Regions from separate parts of the Pseudarthrobacter sp. PvP090 genome, predicted to be linked through region 1. Evidence: predicted binding sites of a transcription regulator. Region 1 holds the regulator's gene; each other region holds the start of a gene.
The links. Region 1 encodes HrcA, which represses chaperone genes, less so after heat shock. Its sites were predicted from a motif close to TTNGCACTCGNNNNNNNCGAGTGCNAA; they were not measured.
Positions count from the first base shown of each region.

Region 2: a site for HrcA is predicted at 5,140-5,166, ahead of groL (chaperonin GroEL). Genes of this name have one in related genera too.
Region 3: a site for HrcA is predicted at 5,665-5,691, ahead of groES (co-chaperone GroES). Genes of this name have one in related genera too.

Region 1 is NZ_JBEPPO010000007.1:128,983-136,474, reverse strand. It holds gene hemW (radical SAM family heme chaperone HemW) at 1-306, shown strand, start outside; gene ABIC21_RS10225 (DUF4870 domain-containing protein) at 355-774, opposite strand; gene ABIC21_RS10220 (DUF3097 domain-containing protein) at 918-1,766, opposite strand; gene hrcA (heat-inducible transcriptional repressor HrcA) at 1,999-3,012, shown strand; gene dnaJ (molecular chaperone DnaJ) at 3,114-4,241, shown strand; gene ABIC21_RS10205 (16S rRNA (uracil(1498)-N(3))-methyltransferase) at 4,244-5,044, shown strand; gene ABIC21_RS10200 (GerMN domain-containing protein) at 5,065-5,976, opposite strand; gene ABIC21_RS10195 (PhoH family protein) at 6,394-7,482, shown strand; gene ybeY (rRNA maturation RNase YbeY) at 7,479-7,492, shown strand, end outside.
Region 2 is NZ_JBEPPO010000005.1:36,655-44,146, forward strand. It holds gene ABIC21_RS06960 (threonine/serine exporter family protein) at 1-423, shown strand, start outside; gene ABIC21_RS06965 (siderophore-interacting protein) at 420-1,259, opposite strand; gene ABIC21_RS06970 (uracil-DNA glycosylase) at 1,311-2,105, opposite strand; gene ABIC21_RS06975 (DUF3263 domain-containing protein) at 2,205-2,522, shown strand; gene ABIC21_RS06980 (LytR C-terminal domain-containing protein) at 2,604-3,254, shown strand; gene ABIC21_RS06985 (cold-shock protein) at 3,468-3,674, shown strand; gene ABIC21_RS06990 (ABC transporter substrate-binding protein) at 3,671-5,032, shown strand; gene groL (chaperonin GroEL) at 5,350-6,987, shown strand; gene ABIC21_RS07000 (RNase H family protein) at 7,109-7,492, shown strand, end outside.
Region 3 is NZ_JBEPPO010000001.1:93,627-101,118, forward strand. It holds gene guaB (IMP dehydrogenase) at 1-15, opposite strand, end outside; gene ABIC21_RS00420 (acyltransferase family protein) at 196-2,298, opposite strand; gene ABIC21_RS00425 (DUF389 domain-containing protein) at 2,446-3,414, shown strand; gene groL (chaperonin GroEL) at 3,525-5,135, opposite strand; gene groES (co-chaperone GroES) at 5,213-5,509, opposite strand; gene ABIC21_RS00440 (hypothetical protein) at 5,889-6,320, opposite strand; gene ABIC21_RS00445 (THUMP-like domain-containing protein) at 6,377-7,492, shown strand, end outside.

The DNA.
Region 1 (7,492 bases):
TGGAACGTCAAGCACCCCACCGCCTATGCCAACCGCCTGGGGTCCGGACTATCGCCGGCCGCCGGCCGGGAGACGCTTGATTCGGAGACCCGCAACGTGGAGCGCGTCATGCTCGAAGCACGGCTGCAGTCCGGGCTGGAGATCGCCAGCCTCGGCGGACTGGGCGACACCGGTCGGCACGCCGTCGCCGGACTGATCGCCGACGGCCTCGTGGATCCCGTGGCGGCCTTCCGCGGCAGCCTCGTCCTGACGCTCAAGGGACGGCTGCTCGCCGACGCCGTGGTCCGCAGGATCCTGCCGGACTGACGGTGGTCCTGCCGGACTTCCCGGGCAGGGCTCGGCCGTGGCAGCTCCCTACTTGATCCAGCGGAGGTTGTACTCGTAGCGGTGCGGCTGGCCGCGGTTGACGTGGATGCCGGCGGCGACCGAGAAGCACGTCACGGCGATCCAGATCACCGTGGCCAGGACGGCGAAGATGTTGCCCACCACCGGAACGAAGACCAGCAGATTGCACACGACGGCAGCAACGGTGGGGGGCAACGTAAAGTTGAGCGCTTCCTTGGACTCCTGCGCCGTGAACGGTCCGCGGTCCTTAAAGATCAGGTAGATCAGCAGCGCGGGAACGCAGCCCAGGATGCCGCCGAAGTGAGCCAGTGTGGCCCACTGCCGGTCCTCGTTCGCCGTGAGTGGCAGCGCATTTGCGGGAACGCCATGGTACGGGGGCTGGCCATGGCCGGCCTGGTTGCCATTGTGTTCGCGTGCGTCATCTGCCACGGTGTCGTCCTTCGGATTGCGGTGGTGCATTGGTGCCTGGCGGTGCCAGGGCTGCGCCTGGAGCGTAGCCGTCGTACCAAGAATACTTGCTCGGGCGCGGAATCACGGATCGGCCCGCTGGCGGCGGCGCGCGGCGCGGCTCCTCAGGGAACGGTGAGGAAGTCGATGACCTCCTCCACCCGGCCCAGCAGGGAGGGTTCCAGGTCGGCGTAGCTCCGCACGGCGCCAAGAAGCTTCTGCCAGCCCAGGCCGATGTCCTCCTTGGTGCTGTGCGGCCAGCCGAACGCCATCAGGATCCCGGTCTTCCAGTCCACGCCCCGGGGGATCACCGGCCACTCCTCGATTCCCAGCACGGCCGGCCGGATTGCCTGCCAGACATCGACGTAGGGGTGGCCGACGATCAGCACGTTGCCGGCGGCACCGGGGGACGCCATCACAGTCTCGGCAATCCGGGATTCCTTGGAATCGGGAACCAGATGATCCACCAGGACACCGAGCCGGCGCCCGGGCCCGGGCCGGAAGGCGGCCACGGCACCGGCGAGGTCATCGATGCCGTGCAACGGCTCCACGACGATGCCCTCAATCCGCAGATCGTCACCCCAGACCTTTTCGACGAGTTCGGCGTCGTGCTTGCCCTCTACCCAGATCCGGCTGGCTTTGGCCACCTGGGCGCGCTGGCCGGCCACCCGGACGGAGCCGGAGGCCGTTCTGGTGCCTGCGGCGGCTGCGGCGGCCCGGGGTGCCGGCGGCATCAGCCGGATCGGCTGGCCCTCCAGCAGGAAGCCGAAGCCGAGGCGGAAGGACCGGGACTTGCCGCGGCGGTCTTCGAGGGCCACGACGTGCATGCCGCCGGACTTCTCCACCCGGGTCACGGCACCCACCCAGCCGGACTGCACATCTTCGAGTACCATTCCGCGCTCCACAGGCACTTCAGGCAGTTGGGTCTTGGCGGGGGCGGACAGGTCCTGGGGGCCCCAATTCTGGAACGACATCGGTTACACACTGCTTTGCGGTCGGATTGCTGCGGCGGGCTGTGCCCGAAAACACCCGCCCCGGGAGGAACGCCCGGAGCGAATCCAATGCTAACAATGCGGCGACTCATATTAGACTGGTTAGCACTGAGGCATGGCGAGTGCTAACCAACATGTCTTTGTGCCGGAACAGTGTCCGGCGTGGCCGGTTCACGGCGGCACCGGATGCGGGACAGTCGATTGGAGGTGGGGCGTGAGCGAACCACGCAAGCTCGAAGTGCTGCGCGCCATCGTGGAGGACTATGTCCATTCACGGGAACCCGTCGGCTCCAAAGCCCTCGTGGAGCGGCACCACCTCGGGGTGTCCAGTGCCACGATCCGCAACGACATGGCGGCCCTGGAAGACGAGGGCCTCATCACCGCGCCGCACACAAGCGCGGGGCGCATCCCCACCGACAAGGGCTACCGGCTCTTCGTGGACCAGATCTCGGCGGTCAAGCCCCTCTCGCCGGCTGAGCGCCGCGCCATCCAGGCGCTGCTGGAGGGCTCCGAGGACCTCGACGACGTCCTGGACCGGACCGTCCGCCTGCTCGCGCAGTTGACCAACCAGGTCGCCGTCGTGCAGTACCCCCACCTCAGCCGGGCCAAAGTGCGGCACATCGAATTCGTCCTGCTGGCGCCGCGCAAGGTGCTCGCAGTGCTGATCGCGGACACCGGCAAGGTGGAACAGCGGGTCATCGACGCGGGGCAGGAACTTTCCGACGAGGTCCTTTCTGAACTGCGCGCGCGGTTCCTCGGCAGCCTCTCAGGCACCCCGCTGAACCTGTTGCCACAGTCGCTGCAGTCGGTCATTGCCAGTAGCCCGCCCGCCCGGCGCGGCGCGGCGCAGGCGCTGGCCCGCGGCCTGGAGGCGCTGGCCACCAGCAGCCGCGAAGAGCGTATGGTTATGGCCGGAACCGCCAACCTGGCCCGCTCCAACGTTGACTTCCCGCTCAGCATCGGCCCGGTGCTGGAGGCGCTCGAGGAGCAGGTGGTCATGCTCCGCCTGCTGAGCGACATGGCCGAGGACCCGCGCGGCGTAACGGTCAGCATCGGCCGGGAAAACCCGTATGACGGACTCGCGGAGGCTTCGGTGGTCGCGACCGGCTACGGCCCGGACGCGACGGCGAAAGTCGGAGTGCTGGGCCCCACCCGGATGGACTATCCGACCACCATGGCCGCCGTCCGGGCCGTTGCCCGGTACCTTTCGCGGATTCTCGGCCCCTGACGAACCGCGTCCACCCGAGCGGCCGGACGGGCCGACACCACACTTCTTGCCCCTTACAGGCAGTGCCCCACCGGCAGTACAAAAAGGAAGAGATACACACTTTGAGCAGCCATTACGACGTTCTGGGAGTCTCCCGCGAAGCGACCGGAGAAGAGATTAAGAAGGCCTACCGCAAGCTTGCGCGGACCCTCCACCCGGACGTAAACCCCGGGGACGACGCCTCGGACCGCTTCAAGGCCGTCACCCACGCCTACGAGGTGCTGTCCGATCCGCAGAAGCGCCGGATCTACGACACCACGGGCAACGAGAACGGCACCGACAACGGCTTTGGCGGCGGCAGCTACGCCGGCCAGGGCTTCGCGTTCCAAGACATCTTCGAGACGTTCTTCGGCGCCGGCGGCCAGGCCGGTCCGGCCTCGCGGGTCCGCCGCGGCCAGGACGCCCTGATCAGCGTCCGGATCGACCTCCGCGACGCCGTGTTCGGCATCAACAAGAAACTCGAAGTGGACACGGCCGTCACCTGCCCCACCTGCGAGGGCTCATGCTGCCGTGCGGGCAGCCACCCGGAACGCTGCGACATCTGCGGCGGCAGCGGCCAGGTCCAGCGCGCCGTGCGTTCCATTCTCGGCCAGGTGATGACTGCGGCCCCCTGCGGCTCCTGCGAGGGCTTCGGCACCGTCATCAAGGACCCCTGCAACGAATGCGCCGGCCAGGGCCGGATCCGCAGCCGGCGCACCCTGACGGTCAAGGTTCCCGCCGGCGTCGCCACCGGCACCCGCATCCAGCTCTCCGGGCAGGGCGAGGCCGGACCCGCCGGCGGCCCCGCGGGAGACCTCTACGTCGAGATCCGCGTCAACAACGACGCCACGTACGTGCGCGACGGCGACGACCTGCACGCGAGCCTCAACATCCCCATGACCGCTGCCGCGCTGGGCACCGAGCTGACCCTCGAGACCTTCGACGGCCGGCAGGAGATCGATGTCAAGGCCGGCACCCAGTCCGGCGAGGTCATTACGCTCCGCGGGCTCGGCGTCACCCACCTGCGCGGCTACGGCCGCGGCGACCTCAAGGTCCACCTCCAGGTGGACACCCCCGCCAAGCTCGACGCCGCCCAGGAGGATCTGCTCCGCCAGCTCGCGAAGCTGCGCGGGGAACAGTTCAGCGAAGGGAAGCTTGCCGCGAGCGGCGGGGTCTTCGCGAAGCTGCGGGACCGGCTCGGTAACCTGTAGCGGTGAGCAACCCGGTCTTCTTCACTTCCCCCGGCACCCTGGACGGGTTGGCCCCCGGTTCCGTCTTCGTCCTTGACGGACCCGAGGCCCGCCATGCGGTCACGGTGAAGCGGCTTGCCGTGGGGGAGACCGTGGACATCGCCGACGGCGCCGGAAAACGCCTGACCGGCACCGTGTCCGCCGTCGCGCCCGGCGAACTGTCCGTGGAGTGCTCCGTACTCGCCGAGGAGCCCCGGCCCGGCGTCCGGCTCGTTTTGGTCCAGGCCCTCGCGAAGGGCGACCGGGACGAGCTCGCCGCCGAGACCGCCACCGAGCTGGGGATCGACGCCGTCGTGCCCTGGCAGGCGGAACGTTCGATTGTCCGCTGGAAGGCGGAACGAGCGGCGAAATCCCATGCCAAGTGGCAGTCGGTGGTCACCGCGGCGGCCAAGCAGGCGCGCCGTGCCTGGATCCCGGAGGTCCGCCCCGCCGTCGACGGCGCCGGGTTGCAGGCGGCAGTGGCCGCGGCGGACCTCGCCATTATCCTGCACGAGGACGCCGTGCGGCCGCTGCGCCGGGTCCTGGAGGCCTGGCAGGGCGCCGGTTCCGCGGTTGACGGCCCTGGCGACGGCTCCGGCGCCGACTCAGGCGGACGTGAGGTGCTGCTGATCGTCGGACCCGAGGGCGGCATCAGCCCGCGGGAAGTGACCAGGCTCTGCGATGCGGGCGCGGTGACAGCCCTGCTCGGGCACCATGTGCTGCGCTCATCCACGGCCGGTCCCGCCGCTACGGTCCTCGCCAGCGACATTCTCGGCCGCTGGTAGCGGCCGCTGCTACTTGACCGCTATTTGACGGAGAATCCGCGGGTGTCGACGTTCAGATCCTCGGCCGGGTTGCCCGCCTCGAGCTGTGATATGCGGACCTCATAGTTGCCGGGCCCAAGGTTGACCGACAGGCTGAACGCCCCCGACTGGCCGGCTTCAGCCGAGGCCGTGACCGTCCCGTCCAGGTACTTGGTCTCGACGGTGCCGTCGATCCGCAGTATCTCCCACCGGAGGTTGCCGCCCGGAACGGTACTGCGTCCGGAGATCTTGACCGCGCCGTCGTCCACGGAGGCCCCCTCCTGGGGATCAATGATCCACACCGGGGCGACCATCCCGGCGCCGCGTGCGGTCGGGGAGCCCAGGCGGACGTGGTTGAAGGCGACGTAGTCGGTATGGCCGTCCACGAGCACCACTACCTGGATCTGCTGGCCGGCATCGATAAGCCCCGCGCTGGCAGCGGCGGCCGTCGCGGTGTAGACGAGCTGCTGGACCGCACGCTCGGCCATGGCGGGATCCACATTGCTGTTGAAAGCGTCCGCGGACATGTCCACCGTGATGACGTTCTTGCCCGAGATGGAGCTGGCCAGTTTCTTCGGGTTCTGCCATGGCGTAAAGAAGTCCGGATCGAGCGGCTTTTGCGACATCATGACCCGGAGCGCCCGCGTGACCGGGTTGTCCTGATCCGGGACGTCACGGAACTCCCGGTACAGGAACGTGCTGTCGTTGCTCCTGCCGATCCAGTACACCGGGGCCTTGTTGGATGCCTGCGTAGTTTCCAGCGGCGCGCTCGTGGTCGGCGCCGACGCCTGTGCGGACAGGACCTGCGACGGTGCGCTGGAGTCGGTAATGCCGGTCTGGGGCGTGGCCACGCAGCCAGTGAGGGCGAGGGCCAGTGCCGCGGGCAGCGCGAGGAGCGGCGTGCGCGGATGCATCCGCCTGCCTGCCGCTGTCGGTCCAGTCCCGCGTTCCCTGATGGCCGTTGCCTTTCGCTGCTCGGTCTCGTGATCGGTCGCCCCATCCCGGCTCAAAAAGCCGTGCCCGAGGCGGATTTCCAGCATGGCATACGGGCCCGGGGAGAAAGCCAGGATTCGGCCGGCGGGCAGGAACTGCAACGGGAACGATATGAGGCCGATACGAAGTTGATACCTAAATCCGGGAACGGCGCCAGATGACGCCAGGCGGCGGCCCGACAGGCCGCCAGCCCGGCGCGGTGCGCAGCCCCGCACTGGCGTAAGATAAAGGGATCCGCTGACACCCGGAACCAGAAGGCGAGCACCGCCGTCGGAGCCGGATCAGGGGACTGACTAATTTCCGAACTGGAGGGGACCAGAGGCCCGCGGGCCAACACCATGACTGAAGCAGCGAACGGCAAGGCCCGGATCAGCGCCGGAGAGCGCGCCGCAGGTGAATTCCCCCACTCCCTACCAGGGCTGCGGACGGAGGTAGTCCTGTTCGACAATTCGGATCAGATGGTCCAGTCACTCGGCAGTCATGACGAAGCACTGCGCTTCATCGAGGCCCAGTTCCCCGCCGTCGACTTCCATGTCCGCGGCAACGAACTCGCGATCAGCGGGCCGGCCGCCGACGTGCCGCGGATCATGCGCCTGCTCAACGAGGTCCGGGGACTCGTCGCGCGGGGCACCGTCATCACCCCCGCTGTCCTGCAGCAGCTCGTGTCGATGCTCCGGAGCCAGTCGCTGCAGAACCCGGTCGAGGTGCTCACCCACAACATCCTCTCGAGCCGCGGCAAGACGATCCGGCCGAAGACGCTCAACCAGAAGAACTACGTGGACGCGATTGACGCCAACACCGTGATCTTCGGGATCGGCCCCGCCGGTACCGGCAAAACGTACCTGGCGATGGCCAAGGCCGTGCAGGCTCTGCAGCAGAAGGAAGTCACCCGGATCATCCTGACCCGTCCCGCCGTCGAGGCGGGGGAGCGGCTGGGATTCCTTCCCGGCACGCTCAGCGACAAGATCGATCCCTACCTGCGGCCCCTCTACGATGCCCTGCACGAAATGATGGACCCCGAAACCATTCCGCGGCTGATTGCCGCCGGCACCATCGAGGTCGCACCGCTGGCTTACATGCGCGGGCGCACGCTCAATGACGCCTTCATCATCCTGGACGAGGCGCAGAACACCACTCCGGAGCAGATGAAGATGTTCCTCACCCGGCTCGGCTTCGGCTCGAAAATGGTGGTCACCGGTGACGTCACGCAGGTGGACCTGCCCTTCGGGACCCGCTCCGGCCTCCGGATCGTGGAGGACATCCTGCAGGGCATCGAGGACGTCAACTTCACTGTCCTTGACGCCTCCGACGTTGTCCGGCACCGCCTGGTGGGCGACATCGTCAACGCCTACAGCGTCTGGGACGAGATCCAGAGGAACCGGGTCAAGCATTCCGTGGCCCGTGACAAGCGGGGAGAACGCGCGTGAGCATCGAGGT
Region 2 (7,492 bases), on a different contig from region 1:
ATGATCGGCATCACCGAACAGACCGGCTGGGCCCTGCTGCTGCCGACCGCGGCCGTGGGCGTGGTCGGCTACCTGGTGCTGATTGGGGGCGAAGCCCTGGGCATCGGGCCGCGCTTTTCGCCCGCCCTGGCCGCCGTCGTCATCGGCCTGCTGGCCCGGGTTGTGGCGCTCCGGATGGGCGCCCCGCAGCTGGTGGTGGCCGTCCCGGCGGCGCTGATCCTGCTGCCCGGGCTGACCATATTCCGGTCCATGTATGTATTGACCATTGAGGAATCCGAGATCCTGCTCGGTGCCGGGGGCATGCTCAACGCCGGTGCCATCGTGATGGGTGTCGCGGCCGGTATCGTGCTCGGTGACACGCTCGCCCGGCCCCTGACCCGCAGCCTGGCCAGCAACGAACGCCGGCGGGCGCGGCGCCGCTAAATCTGGCCGATCGGCATCTTCTTCTCGGCCTGGAAGTCGTCCTCCACCCGGCCCATGGCCCAGTAGCCGGACAGCGAGACCTGGGAGCGCTCCAGCCCGCGCTGCGCGTAGAGCACCTCCCGCAGGCTCTTCATGTAGCCGCGCTCTCCGTGCGCAAAGACCTGCACCCGGCCCTCCGGCCACGTGGCCTCGCGCACCGCGCTGACCAGCAGTCTGCTGGCCCCGGCAGGCACGCCGCCGCGCAGGAGCCAGCGCAGCTCCACACCGGCCGGCGCGGCGATGGCCTGGATGTCGGCGTCACTGTCCACCTCGAGGAAGGCGAGGCCGCGGGCATCCTCCGGCAGCGATTCGATCGAGGCGCTGATGGCCGGCAGGGCGGACTCGTCGCCCGCGAACAGGTACCAGTCCGCGGCCGGATCCGGGTTGTAGCCGCCACCCGGCCCGGTGAAGGTCAGGGCGTCGCCGGGCCGGGCGGCAGCGGCCCACGGGCCTGCGAGGCCTTCGTCGCCGTGGATCACGAAGTCGATGGCGAGTTCGCCGGCCGCCTCGTCGACCCAGCGGACCGTGTAGGTCCGGGTGTGCGGCCATTGGCCGCGCGGCATGGTTTCCCGGATTTCCCAGAGGTCCAGGGGCTCCGGGTAAGTGACCCCGGGCTGGGGGAACACGATCTTGATGTAACGGTCCACGAAGGCGTTGTTCACGTAACCGGCGAAGCCCGGGCCGCCGGCGATGATCCGGACCATGTGCGGCGAGAGCTGCTCGCGGCGCAGGACCGTGAGGTTGGTCTGCGGGCGGGATTTCCGGGTGGCCGAGGTGGCGGCGGGGACTGGGGTCATAGGACTAAGCCTAGCTAAAGAGTCTGGGCGGAACCCCGACTGTGAAGCCGGCTACGGGAGCGGCGGGAGTTCCCAATCCACCGTGCCGTCACCCTGTTCCTGGAGCAGGGAATTGGCGTGGCTGAACGGCCGGGAGCCGAAGAACCCGCGCGAGGCCGAGAGCGGACTGGGGTGGGCGCTGGTGATCAACGGGGTGGGTCCCAGCAGCGGCCGGACGGCCTCGGCGTCCTTCCCCCACAGGATGGCAACGAGGGGCTTACGGGACCCATCGGCGGCGAACCGGTTGGCAACGGCGCGGATCGCCGCCGTCGTGACGGCTTCCCAGCCCTTGTTCCGGTGCGAGCCGGCCGCCCCTGCCCGGACGCTCAGAACCCTGTTCAGCAGCAGCACACCCTGGTCCGCCCAGCGGCTGAGGTCGCCGTGGATCCGGGGCGGCAGCCCCAGATCGGCCTCGAGTTCCTTGTAGATATTGGCGAGGCTGCGCGGGATGGGCCGGGTGGCGCCGTCCACGGCGAAGGACAGCCCGACGGCATGGCCGGGCGTCGGATACGGGTCCTGGCCCACGATCAGTACCCGGACCCCCGCCAGCGGCTGCCGGAAGGCCCGCAGCACGTTCGACGGCGACGGCAGGACCTCGTGGCCCTCGGCAGCTTCCCGGCCCAGGAACGCCAGTACGTCGCGCAGGTTCCCCTCGACCGGGGCCAGCGCCTCGGCCCAGTCGGCAGCCACGAGCTCCAGCAATGGCAGGCGGGCCAGCTCGGCGAAGCCGACGGCGTGGGTCACTGCGGGCTCCAGCTCGAAAAGGGCATCGGAGTCAAGGGAGTCGGAGGCGGGCACAGGGTCCATTCTCGCAGGGTGTCGAATGACAAGGCTGTTATTCGCCCGTAACATGGGTGGAGACTTTTCACCGGATCCAGCCGTACCGGAACAAGCAGGGAGTGTGGCGTGGCCGAACAAGCGCAGGAGCACCTTTCGACGGCGGACGCCGTTGCCGCCGGGACCAGCCCCGAGTCGCCGCTGAGCAGCCGCGACCAGCAGATGCTGGCGCTGGAACGGCAGTGGTGGAAATACGCCGGCGCCAAGGAACAAGCCATCCGGGAGCTCTTCGATCTCTCCGCCACGCACTACTACCAGATCCTCAATGCCCTCATCGACACCGAGGATGCACTGGCCCACGATCCCATGCTGGTGAAGAGATTGCGTAGACTACGTACGTCACGCCAACGTGCGCGCACTGCTCGCCGTTTGGGCTCAGACGCGTAAAGCACAGCCGGAAGCGCGGATTCCCGCGCGGACGCCGGCGTGGGCAAATCGTCAGAAATCAGCAAGGACGTCGTTTTTACCATGACCAAATACGCTCGGGATGAATTTGATCGGGTCCCGGAGACCCCCACACGCCAGGGTGTCCACCGGGCAGTCGCCGAATCCCGCAGTCGCGGCCGCTTGGGGTCCATCCTGGCCGTCGGCGTCGCAGCCCTGGCCGTCGGACTCGTGACCTTCCTGATCCTGCCGAAACTTGGCTTCTCGTCCGCCGGAGAAACGACGGCTGTATCGGCCGAGCAGGGCAGCGGCAGCGCCGCTGCTTCGCCCGCCACCACGGACTCCACGCCCGTGCCCGGCTCCGAGCCATCCAGCCCGGCGGCGTCCGCCCCCGCGGAGGCAAATCCGGCGGCCAGCGCGCTGCCCTCCGCATCCGCTACACCCTCCGCAGCTGCCGCAGTCGACAAGACCCAGCCGGTAGCGGTCTTCAACGGCACCACCACCGCGGGACTGGCGAACCGTGTCGGCGGGACGGTCTCGACCGCCGGTTGGAAGATCGGCACAATGGGAAACTGGGGCGGTGCGCCCCAGCAGCGCTCCGTCATTTTCTACAGCGGCGCCGCTCAGAAGGGCAACGCCGATGCCCTGGGCGAACTCCTCGGCATCCCGACTGTCGTGGACTCGGCTGAATTCCAGCTCCCACTCGTCGTGGTACTGGCACCCGGTTTCCAGTAGTCCGTTCCGGTTACGCCTGAATAACTATTCGCCGCCTCACCCGCCGCCGCCCTGCGCTCCGGCCCGAGGCTGTGGGTACAGTATTTGCGGACTGCGTTTGCATCCCGTCTTTGCGTTCTGCGTTTTGCATTCTGCGTTTTGCATTCTGCGGGTCGCAATCCGCGGCCCACATTGTGGTGGGCCGCCCGCCAGCCGACTGAAAGTGTGGACACCATGGCATTGGGAACCGTCAAATGGTTCAACGCCGAGAAGGGCTACGGATTCATCACCGTGGACAGCTCGGGGGCCGACGTCTTCGTGCACTGGTCTGCCATTGTGGGGGAGGGCTACCGTGCCCTGGATGAGGGGCAGCGCGTGGAACTCGAAGTCGGCGAGGGCGAAAAAGGCCCGCAGGCCGAAAGCGTCCGGCCCGTCCAGTGACCCCCGCCGCCGCGCCGCCCGCGCCGCAGGGCCCTGACGACCGGACCGCTGCTCAGAGGGCCCCCGGCAGCGTCCTGCCGCGCCGGGCTGTGGCCCTGCGGGCCGGCCGTGCCGTGGCCGTGGCCGCGGCTGCCGCCCTGACCATGACCGCGTGCCTTGGGCCCACGGGCGGTGCCCGCGTGGGGCAGGCGGACGCGAGCGGCGACGGTAGCCTGCGGATCGGGCTGATCCTCGACAACACCGGCCCGCAGAGCTTCCTCAACGCGCCCCAGCTGGCAGCCGCAAGGCTTGCCGTCAGGGAAATCAACGCCGCGGGCGGCCACAAGGGCAAACCGGTGGAGCTGCTCCCGGAGACCATCAGCGCGGACACCGCCGCGCAGGCCAAGGCGCTCGTGGCCGCCGAAGCCGACGTCGTCATCGGGCCGACGGACTCAAGCCGGGCGCCTGCGGCCATCGATGTCCTGTCCAAGGCCAAGATCACCATCATTTCCCCCGCCAACGCCGCCAGCGGGCTCAGCAGCCATGAGAGCGGCGGCTACTACTTCCGGACCTCGGCAGCCGACATTGCCCAGGCCCCCGTGCTGGTCAAGCTCGCAAAGGACGGCGGTGCCGCCACCCTCGCCGTCGTCTTCGAGGAAGGCAGCTATGGCAAAGACCTTTCCAACGCTGTCGCCGCCGCCGCCCGGCAGTCCGGCCTGGGGTCCGTCACCGTTGCCGGGTTCGCCCCGGGCCGTGCCCAGCAGGCGGCCGCTGCCGTCAAGGCAGCAGCTCCCGACGCCGTCGTACTGGTCTCGCGGTCAGGGGCGCAGGGCGTCATCGCCGAACTGAACAACGCCGGCGTTGCTGGAAGGAAGCTCATCCTCAGCGACGGGGCGGTCAACCAGTACGGTTCAGGCCTGGGATCCAGCGCCCTCGAGGGCGCCCGGGGTATCCTTCCGGGGACCTTCGCCTCCGCGCACTTCCAGGGCGAACTGGTCTCCGTGGATCCGGGGCTGAAGGACATGACTTTTGCCGCTGAGACGTACGACGCGGTCAACCTCGCCGCCACTGCGGCCGCCGCCGCGGAGGACGACGCCGGAGCCTCCATCGCAGCCGCCCTGATCGCCGTCTCGGGAGGCCAGGTCCCGACATCCGGCGGCGCAGGGCCTTCCGGCGACGCCGCAGTCTGCAAGAGCTACCAGGAGTGCCTCGACGCCCTCCGGGCCGGCAAACGGCCCGATTATGACGGGGAATCCGGGCGGATCAGCTTCGACGTCCACGGTGACGTCACCACCGCCAACTACGTCATCTACACCTACGGCGCGGACAACACCGCAACCATGAGCGGCAGCGAGACAGCCAGCAGCAGCGGGAGTTAATCGCCCGTAGCGTATTGCACGTACCGGGGCGCCGCCAGCTGGTCGATGCGGGGCCGGCCGACGCGCCCACTGCTTGCACTCTCCCCGGGGGAGTGCTAATTATTGAGTTAGCACTCCCGCGTATTGACTGCTAAAACGACGCCCGGTTCGCCCGGTCGCCAAGTTGCAGCAGCCGCCTCCGGGAGCGAAAGAAATACCTGGCTGGGGTGAGATCCCTGGCCCGCGGCATACAGAGGCCGCGGGGCAAGGATCGTCCGTCGCGGGCACCGCAGCAAAGGTTCATTCTTAACGACTGTCCCGAAAGGACTACTGCCGTTATGGCCAAGATCATTGCATTTGATGAAGAGGCACGCCGCGGCCTTGAGCGGGGCCTGAATATCCTCGCCGACGCCGTCAAGGTCACCCTCGGCCCGCGTGGACGCAACGTCGTCCTCGAAAAGAAGTGGGGCGCCCCCACGATCACCAACGATGGTGTTTCCATCGCCAAGGAGATCGAGCTGGACGATCCTTACGAGAAGATCGGCGCCGAGCTGGTCAAGGAAGTCGCCAAGAAGACGGACGACGTCGCCGGCGACGGAACCACCACCGCCACCGTGCTGGCCCAGGCCCTGGTCAAGGAAGGCCTGCGCAACGTCGCGGCCGGTGCTGATCCCCTGTCCCTCAAGCGCGGCATCGAGAAGGCTGTCGAAGCTGTCACCCGCGAGCTCCTGGCCTCCGCCAAGGAAATCGAAACCAAGGAAGAGATTGCCGCCACGGCGTCCATCTCTGCCGGTGACAACGAGATTGGCGCCCTGATTGCCGAGGCCCTGGATAAGGTCGGCAAGGAAGGCGTCATCACCGTCGAGGAGTCGAACACGTTCGGCCTCGAGCTGGAGCTCACCGAAGGCATGCGCTTCGACAAGGGCTACATCTCCGCTTACTTCGTCACCGACGCTGAGCGCCAGGAAACGGTCCTCGAGGATCCGTACATCCTGATCGTCAACTCGAAGATCTCCAACGTCAAGGAACTGGTTGCTGTCCTCGAGAAGGTCATGCAGTCCTCCAAGCCGCTGCTGATCATTGCTGAAGACATCGAGGGCGAGGCCCTGGCCACCCTGATCGTCAACAAGATCCGTGGCACCTTCAAGTCCGTCGCCGTCAAGGCTCCGGGCTTCGGTGACCGCCGCAAGGCGCAGCTCGCCGACATCGCCATCCTCACCGGTGGCCAGGTCATCTCCGAGGAAGTCGGCCTCAAGCTTGAGACTGCCGGACTCGAACTCCTGGGCCGCGCCCGCAAGGTCGTTGTGACCAAGGACGAGACCACCATCGTCGAGGGTGCAGGTGACGCTGACCAGATCGCCGGCCGCGTTTCCCAGATCCGCGCCGAGATCGAGAACTCCGATTCGGACTACGACCGCGAGAAGCTGCAGGAACGCCTGGCCAAGCTGGCCGGCGGTGTTGCAGTCATCAAGGCCGGTGCCGCAACCGAGGTCGAGCTCAAGGAACGCAAGCACCGCATTGAGGACGCTGTCCGCAACGCCAAGGCTGCTGTCGAAGAGGGCATTGTCGCCGGCGGTGGCGTTGCCCTGATCCAGGCCGGCGCCAAGGCATTCGCCAACCTGCAGCTCGAAGGCGACGAGGCAACCGGCGCGAACATCGTCCGCGTTGCCATCGACGCCCCGCTGAAGCAGATCGCCTTCAACGCTGGCCTCGAGCCCGGCGTTGTGGTCGACAAGGTCCGCGGCCTGCCCGCAGGCCACGGCCTGAACGCAGCGACCGGCGAGTACGTCGACCTGCTGGCTGCCGGCATCAACGACCCGGTCAAGGTCACCCGCTCTGCCCTGCAGAACGCGGCTTCCATTGCCGGCCTGTTCCTCACCACCGAGGCCGTTGTGGCCGACAAGCCGGAGAAGAACTCCCCGGCCATGGGCGGCGGCGACGACATGGGCGGCATGGGAGGCATGGGCGGTTTCTAACCACCCGGCTTCCGGCGCTGGCTGGTACAGCGCTGAACGTCCAGTTCAACGACGGCGGTCCCTCCTTCGGGTGGGGCCGCCGTCGGCGTTGAAGGCCCGCCCGGTCTGGCAGGATAGTGCAGTGACGATTACAGCAGCAGCCGACGGTTCGGCTTTAGGAAATCCCGGCCCGGCCGGATGGGCCTGGTACGTGAACGACGACTGCTGGCGGGCCGGGGGATGGCCGCACGGCACCAACAACATGGGCGAGCTCATGGCCGTCCTGGACCTGTTCCGCTCCACCGCGCACCTGCCGGGCGAGCACCTGCACATCCTCTGCGACAGCCAGTACGTCATCAACTCCGTCACCAAATGGATGCCGGGCTGGAAACGCAAGGGCTGGCGCAAGTCCGACGGCAAGCCCGTCATGAACGTCGAACTGCTCAAGGAGATCGACCAGGCGCTGGTCGGCCGCAAATACACCTTCGAATGGGTGCGCGGCCACGCCGGCCACGACCTCAACGAG
Region 3 (7,492 bases), on a different contig from region 1:
TTCGGGCTGGGTCATGAGTGCGCCTCTTACCTTGGTTATGGGTTTCACGGGTAGGGGTTGCAGCAGATGACCAGCCCGTCATTACGGGCATGGCCTGTGCAGAAGTGTTGAATAAATAGTAGAACCTTGGCGGCGATCCCCATATTCCGGGGCAGTAATGTGAGCAACGGCACCGGCCGGACCGGCGGCGCTGCGTCACGTCCAGCCGGTGGCGGCGAGCAGGCGCCGCTCGAACATGGGGATCATGCTTTGAACATAAGTCTTGGTCAGGTGGTTGTCGTCCTTGTAGACGTACACATTCCCGACGACGGCGGGGCAGGTGCCGCCGGCGCAGATGAAGTCACTCAGGTCCACCAGGTACAGCCCGGGCACCCTTCCCCGGTACCCGTCGAGCGGGGAGGCCCCGGCCAGGGACTCCTGCAGGGGCACCCGGCATTTCGGGGCTTCGGGTCCGTGCTTCTGGACGCATTCGGGCATGTTCATGTTGAAGCGCGGGTTGTCGCGGATGCCGACCACTTCAATGCCGGTATCGGTGAAGGGTTTGATGCCTTCGAGGTACTGCGGCACCTCGGTTTCGAAGGGTGCCTCTTTGTGCGTCAGCGAGGCGACGGTGAAAACCGCGTCCGGCTGGTGGTCCAGGACGTACTGCGCACTGGCCCGGTTGAAGGCATTGCACTCGGCATCCCGGTCCGGGGATTCGCCGCCGAAGCGGCAGTTTCCCTTCAGCAGGGCGACGACTTCCCAGCCGTGGCTTCGCGCGACCGGCCCGAGTGCGGCCATGTATTGCTGGGCGTGGGAGTCTCCGAGCACGACGATGCGCTTCGTGACGGTGTCAGGGCGGCTGTTCTGCAGGCACCCCGCGAGCAGCGGGTCGCGCGGGAGGTTCCCGTCCGTGCACAGCCCGTCGATGTCCGCCCATTCGTTCTTCATGGCGCCCGGAGCCGGGATGATCTTGGCCTCCGGCGTCGGCTTGCCCGCGTTCTCGGGCGCCAGGGCGGCCGCGCCGGGGGTCAGTTCCCGCGACTGGGCCGCTGCCACCGCCTCGTCTGCCGTCAGCTTGCTTTGCCACACGGACACCGGGCCCGCCAGCAGCGCGCCGCACGCCGCGATCACCACGGCGGTGCGCCAGGCCCGGCGCTGCGGCCAGTGCCACTCGCGCAGCGGCTTCTCCACGAACCGGGTGGTCAGCACGGCCAGCACGATCGAGGCGGAAACGATCGCCAGTCCCTGGATCAGGTCCGGCGCGGTGATGCCCGTCGCGGCGAGGCCCAGCACCAGCAGCGGCCAGTGCCACAGGTACAGGGCATAGGAGTTGTCCCCGAGCGCCACCAGCGGCTTCCAGGTCAGGACGCGGTCCACGCCGTAGCGGCTGCCGCTCTGTCCGGCGACGATGATGGCGGCCGCAGCCAGCGTTGGCCACAGCGCAATGAAACCGGGGAAGGAGCGGTCCACGGTGAGCAGGAGGCCGCAGGAGAGCATCGCGGCGAGGCCCGTCCATCCGAGGACAAGCCGCAGAACCTTACCGGGTTTGAGGTGCGGCAGCGCGAGCGCCAGCAGCGAGCCGAGGGCGAATTCCCAGAGCCGCGTGCGGGTGTCGAAGTAGGCGTAGGACTGGTTAGTGGCGGTCTGCTCGATCGAAAACACCAGCGACGCGACGAAGATCGCGCCGAAGGCCGTAGCGAGGAGCGCGGCATAGCCAACCCGGTCGCCCACGGGGGTCCGGCGCAGGAACCGCAGCAGCAGGGCCGCGCCGGCAAACACGAGCGGCCAGAGCAGGAAAACCTGGCCCTGGATGGACAGGGACCAGAAGTGCTGCAGCGGGCTGGCCCCGGAGTGGTCCTGCGCGTAGTAGTCGACGGCGGTGTCCGCCAGGAGCCAGTTCTGCCGGTACAGCAGGGAGGCCCAGACCTGGTCCAGAACGTCCGGCCAGCGGCTCTGGGGCAGGACCATGCGGGTACCGGCGAGGACGCCAAGAATAACCACGACGACGGCGGGAAGCAGCCGCTTGAGCAGGTGGAGCCAGTGGCCGAGGAGACGGAGGGGCTTGCCGGCCCCGACCTTCCGGGTGAAGCTGAGGGTCATCAGGAACGCCGAAATCAGCAGGAAAATGTCGACCCCGCCGGAGACCCGTCCGAGCCACACGTGATAGGTGACCACCATGAGGACAGCAAGGGCGCGGAGGCCCTGGACTTCGGGGCGGTAGCCCGATGTTACTTCGGGGCGGTAGCCCGATTTTGCGCGCGACGGCGAACCCGCCTCCGTTGCCGGCGGGCTCGCTATGGTTCGCTCATTCGACACTCGGGACCTTCCAGGGCGGTTTCCAAAGCATCAATGTTACCGAGTCGTAATTTTTCTGGCCAATCACGGGGGCGCGTGCAGCCGCCGGGTCGCCGGTCCCGGGCGGTCCCGGAGGCTACCCTGTAACGAGCCAGAGGAGGCCGCATCGTGATCGCACAGCTGCGCATTTGTGTTCCGGAAAAGTTGTCCGACGCCGTCGTGGACTGCTCCACCGGCGAGGTTGGCGTCGCCGAAGTCTCCCGGCAGCGAGGTGCGTCCGTGGTTCCTCCCGGGGACGTCATCCACGTGCTGCTCGCCCGGGAGTCGGTGGAGGGGCTGGTGGAGAAACTCCACGTCCTTCAGGTCCAGGAGCAGGGCTCGATCTCGGTCACCATGCCCGACCTGGTGCTCTCCGACCGGGCGGACAAGGCCGCCGCGGACGCCCCCGGGGAAGGCGCGGACGCCGTGATCTGGGACGAGGTATCGCGGCAGACGGGCGAGGATTCCCGGCTGACGTGGAGCTTCCTTGCCTTCCTCATCCTGGCGACCCAGCTGGCGGCCATCGGCATCGTGACGGACTCGACGATCGCCATTGTCGGCGCGATGGCTGTGGGCCCTGAGTTCGGACCGCTGGCGGCCCTGGCGGTCGCGCTTGTGCGGCGGCAGTGGAAGCTGGGACGCCGTGCGGCGCTCGCCCTCGGCGTCGGTTTCCCCGTGGCGATGCTGGCAGCGGCCTTCACGGCGTGGCTCTCCGTGCCGCTGGGTCTCTTCCCCGAAGATGTCCTGGACCGCGGCTCGGCAGTCGATTTCATCTACCACCCGGGCCCCTACTCGCTGATTGTCGCCGTGCTGGCCGGCGCCGCCGGGATGCTGTCCGTGATCAGCCGGCGCTCCGCCGCCCTGATCGGCGTGTTCATCTCCGTGACCACGGTCCCCGCCGCCGGCTTCGTGGCCGTCGCGCTGGTGCTGGGCGAATTCGAGAAAGCCGCAGGTTCCGCCCTGCAGCTGGCCTTGAACCTGGTGGGTATCGTGGCGGCGGCTGTTGCCGTGCTGATTTTCTACCGGCTCATCACCAAACGGCTGCCCGACGCCGCGGCGTTGCGCCTGAAACGGACGGCGCTGCGGGCACGGCGCTGAGTCCGCGCAGCCCGGCACAGCAGCAGCGCAAGAGCAGGCGGGCGCAACGCACAAAAAACCGGCCCAGCGGAGGCCGGACCGGTTCTTTGTGTGTGCGTGTTGGCTGCAGCCTAGTGGCTGTGGCCTGCGTGCTGGTCTTCCTCGGCAGGCTTCTCGACCACGAGGGTTTCCGTGGTGAGCACCAGTGCCGCGATGGACGCCGCGTTGCGGAGGGCCGCACGCGTCACCTTCACGGGGTCGATGACGCCGGCAGCGATCAGGTCTTCGTATTCGCCGGTCTTGGCGTTGAAGCCCTGGTTGTTGGCCGATTCGGCGACCTTGGCGACGACGACGTAGCCGTCGAAGCCGGCGTTCTGGGCGATCCAGCGCAGCGGCTGGGTCAGTGCCCGGCGGACGATGCCGACAGCAGCTGCCGCGTCGCCCTCGAGGGCCTGGACGGCCGGGTCCTCGTCGAGCGCCTTGAGGGCGTGGATGAGGGCGGCGCCGCCGCCGGCGACGATGCCCTCTTCCAGGGCAGCGCGGGTCGAGGATACGGCGTCCTCGATGCGGTGCTTCTTTTCCTTGAGCTCGACCTCGGTGGCAGCGCCGACCTTGATCACGCCGATGCCGCCGGCCAGCTTGGCCAGGCGTTCCTGCAGCTTTTCCTTGTCCCAGTCGGAGTCGGTGCGGGTCAGCTCGGCGCGCAGCTGGGAAACCCGGGCTGCGACGTCTTCGGCCGAACCGGCGCCGTCAACGATCGTGGTGTTGTCCTTGGTGACGGTAATGCGCCGGGCGGTGCCCAGCACCTCAAGGCCGACCGTGTCCAGGCTGAGGCCCAGTTCCGGCGAGACAACCTGTGCGCCCGTGAGGGTGGCGATGTCCTGCAGCATGGCCTTGCGGCGGTCGCCGAAGCCCGGTGCCTTGACGGCCACGACGTTCAGGGTGCCGCGGATGCGGTTGACGATCAGCGTGGAGAGCGCCTCGCCGTCGACGTCCTCGGCGATGATGAAGAGCGGCTTGGAGCTCTGCAGCGCCTTTTCCAGCAGCGGCAGGAAGTCCTGGACCGAGGAGATCTTGCCCTGGTTGATCAGGATCAGGGCGTCTTCGAGGACAGCTTCCTGGCGTTCCGCGTCGGTGACGAAGTACGGGGACAGGTAGCCCTTGTCGAACTGCATGCCCTCGGTGAGGACCAGTTCGGTCTGCGTGGTGGAGGATTCCTCGATGGTGATCACACCATCCTTGCCGACCTTGTCGAATGCCTCGGCCAGCAGCTCGCCGATCTCGTCGCTCTGGGCCGAGATGGAGGCGACGTTGGCGACCTGGGTGCCTTCGACCGGGCGGGCGTTTTCGAGCAGGCGGGCGGCGATGGCCTCAACAGAGACCTCGATGCCGCGCTTGATCTGGCCCGGGGCGGCGCCTGCCGCAACGTTGCGGAGGCCTTCCTTGACGAGGGCCTGTGCCAGCACGGTGGCGGTGGTGGTGCCGTCACCGGCAACATCGTTGGTCTTGGTGGCGACCTCCTTGGCAAGCTGCGCGCCAAGGTTCTCGTAGGGGTCGTCCAGTTCGACTTCACGGGCGATGGTGACACCATCGTTGGTGATCGTGGGGGCGCCCCACTTCTTGTCCAGCACGACGTTGCGGCCGCGCGGGCCAAGCGTCACCTTGACCGTGTTGGCGAGCTTATCGATGCCGGCTTCAAGCGACCGGCGGGCAGCGTCGTTAAACGCAAGCTGCTTTGCCATGGTTTTGTCCTTTCAAAGACAGAACCCCGCGCAACTGACCCGTCAAAGGAGGATCGGCGGCGCGGGGTCCAAGAGAGTTACTTTACGACGATCGCCAGGACGTCGCGGGCGGACAGCACGAGGTACTCGGTGCCGCCGGTCTTGACTTCAGTTCCGCCGTACTTGGAGTAGATAACAACGTCGCCGATGGTGACGTCGATCGGCACGCGGTTGCCGTTGTCGTCGAAGCGGCCGGGGCCTACTGCGACAACTTCGCCTTCCTGCGGCTTTTCCTGCGCGGAGTCCGGGATGACCAGGCCGGAAGCCGTGGTCTGCTCGGCTTCGAGCGGGCGGACAACAATACGATCCTCAAGAGGCTTAATAGAGACCGACAATGACCTCTCCTTTTCGTCAGCAAATTCGTGGACATCAAAGCTGTGGTGCCAAGGCGTACAGACCGTCGTCGCGGTGCCGGCAGCAGCCTGGCTGTGAAGCTTCAGGTGTTAGCACCCTCCTAGGGAGAGTGCTAATGACGACTCTATGTAAGTAGTTAGCACTCGGTCAAGGCGAGTGCCAGAAATACGTTCTCGGTGAACGCCGGCGGCGGGGGGACATGCCCATTCCCGGGTGCGGCCCGTGGACACTTGGGCATTGTGCTCAGTGCCGGCGCCGGCCGCGGGACATGTCCGCGGGGCGTGGACCACTCCGGGGAGGACATGTCCGCCCCTGACGCCAAAGACTGGACATGTCCGGCGGCGCGGAGCCGCCGCCGGGCTACCGTCCGCCGAGGTCCTCGAAGTCGACGTCCTCGCCGTTGTCGCCGTCGTCGGTACCGGCCTCGTTCCGGTGCCGGTACAGCACCAGGGCACCGGCTGCGGCCAATGCAACGCCCAGCACCAAGAACACGATGCCGCCGGCGCGGGCCCCGGCGTAGTTCTCGCGGATGGCCCTGGCTTCGTCGGTGGCGTCCTGGACGTCCAGGCCGCCGACTGAATAGACGGTCGCGTTGAAGGAGTCGAGGAAGAAGATGATGACCAGCAGGGCCACGCACACGACGGCGATGACGCCGCCGGCGATCAGCGCCGGCCGGGCGAAGCGGGCGAGTCCCGGGCGGGCGGGGCGGCCGCCGTCGGCGGCCCGCTCGGCGGCGCCGCCCCCCGGATAGTACTCGTCCGTGCCGCTGCTTGCCGTGCCGCTGTCATCCATGCCGTCAACCTTATCGGGCGCACGGCTCCACCCCGCGCTGAACTAGGCTTGATCCCATGTCTGACGCACCGCAGGACCAAATCGCCCCGCTGCTGAACCCCGAGGGCTGGGAGCTGCTGGCGTCACTTGGCCCCTACAAGGAGGACGAGGCGTTCCGTCTCAACGCCTCGCTCCGGAAGGCCGGCCACTCCCCCGAACTCGTCTCCGCCGTCCTCACCCAGTCGCGGCTGCGGACCAAGGCCGAGGCCAAGTTCGGCGAGTTCGCCCGGCAGATGATTTTCACCCAGGCGGGCCTGGAGCAGGCCACCCGGCTCACCGTGGCGGCCCGGCACGCGCAGCGCTTCGCGGAAGCCGGCGTGCAGCACGTGGCGGACCTTGGCTGCGGCTTGGGCGGCGACGCCATGGCGCTCGCCTCGCTGGACATCCAGGTCACGGCGGTTGAAAGGGACGAGACGACGGCCGCCTGCGCCACGATGAACCTGATCCCGTTCCGGAACGCTACCGTGGTCCATTCCGATGCGGAGACGGTGGCCCTCGACGGGATGGACGGCGTGTGGCTGGACCCGGCACGCCGGACCACCTCCACCTCGGGCACGAAGCGGCTCTGGGATCCGGAGGACTTTTCCCCGCCGCTGTCCTTCGTCGAGTCCCTGGCCGGCGCCGGACTGGCCGTGGGTGTGAAGATGGGCCCGGGCATGCCGCACGATTCGGTGCCCAGGGACTGCGAGGCCCAGTGGGTCTCGGTGGGCGGGGACGTCACCGAAGTGGCGCTGTGGTTCAACGCCGTCCGGCGCCCGGGGATCCGGCGGGCTGCCCTGCTCCTCGGCCCCGCCGGCGCGGCGGAGCTCACCAGCGCCGAGGATTTCGGCGGCGGCCCGGTCGCCCCCGTGGGGCCGGTCGAGGGGTACCTCTACGAGCCCGACGGCGCCGTCATCCGCGCCGGGCTGGTGGCCGACGTCGCACTCCAGCTGGGCGGGCACCTTGTGGACGAGCACATCGCCTACATCTGCGCCCCGGAACTGCGGGACACCCCCTTCGCCCGGCCCTACAAGGTGCTGGAGGTGATGCCCTACAACGTCAAGGCGCTCAAGGCCTGGGTCAAGGATCAGGGCATCGGAGTCCTGGACATCAAGAAGCGCGGCACCTCGGTCACCCCGGAGGAGCTGCGCAAA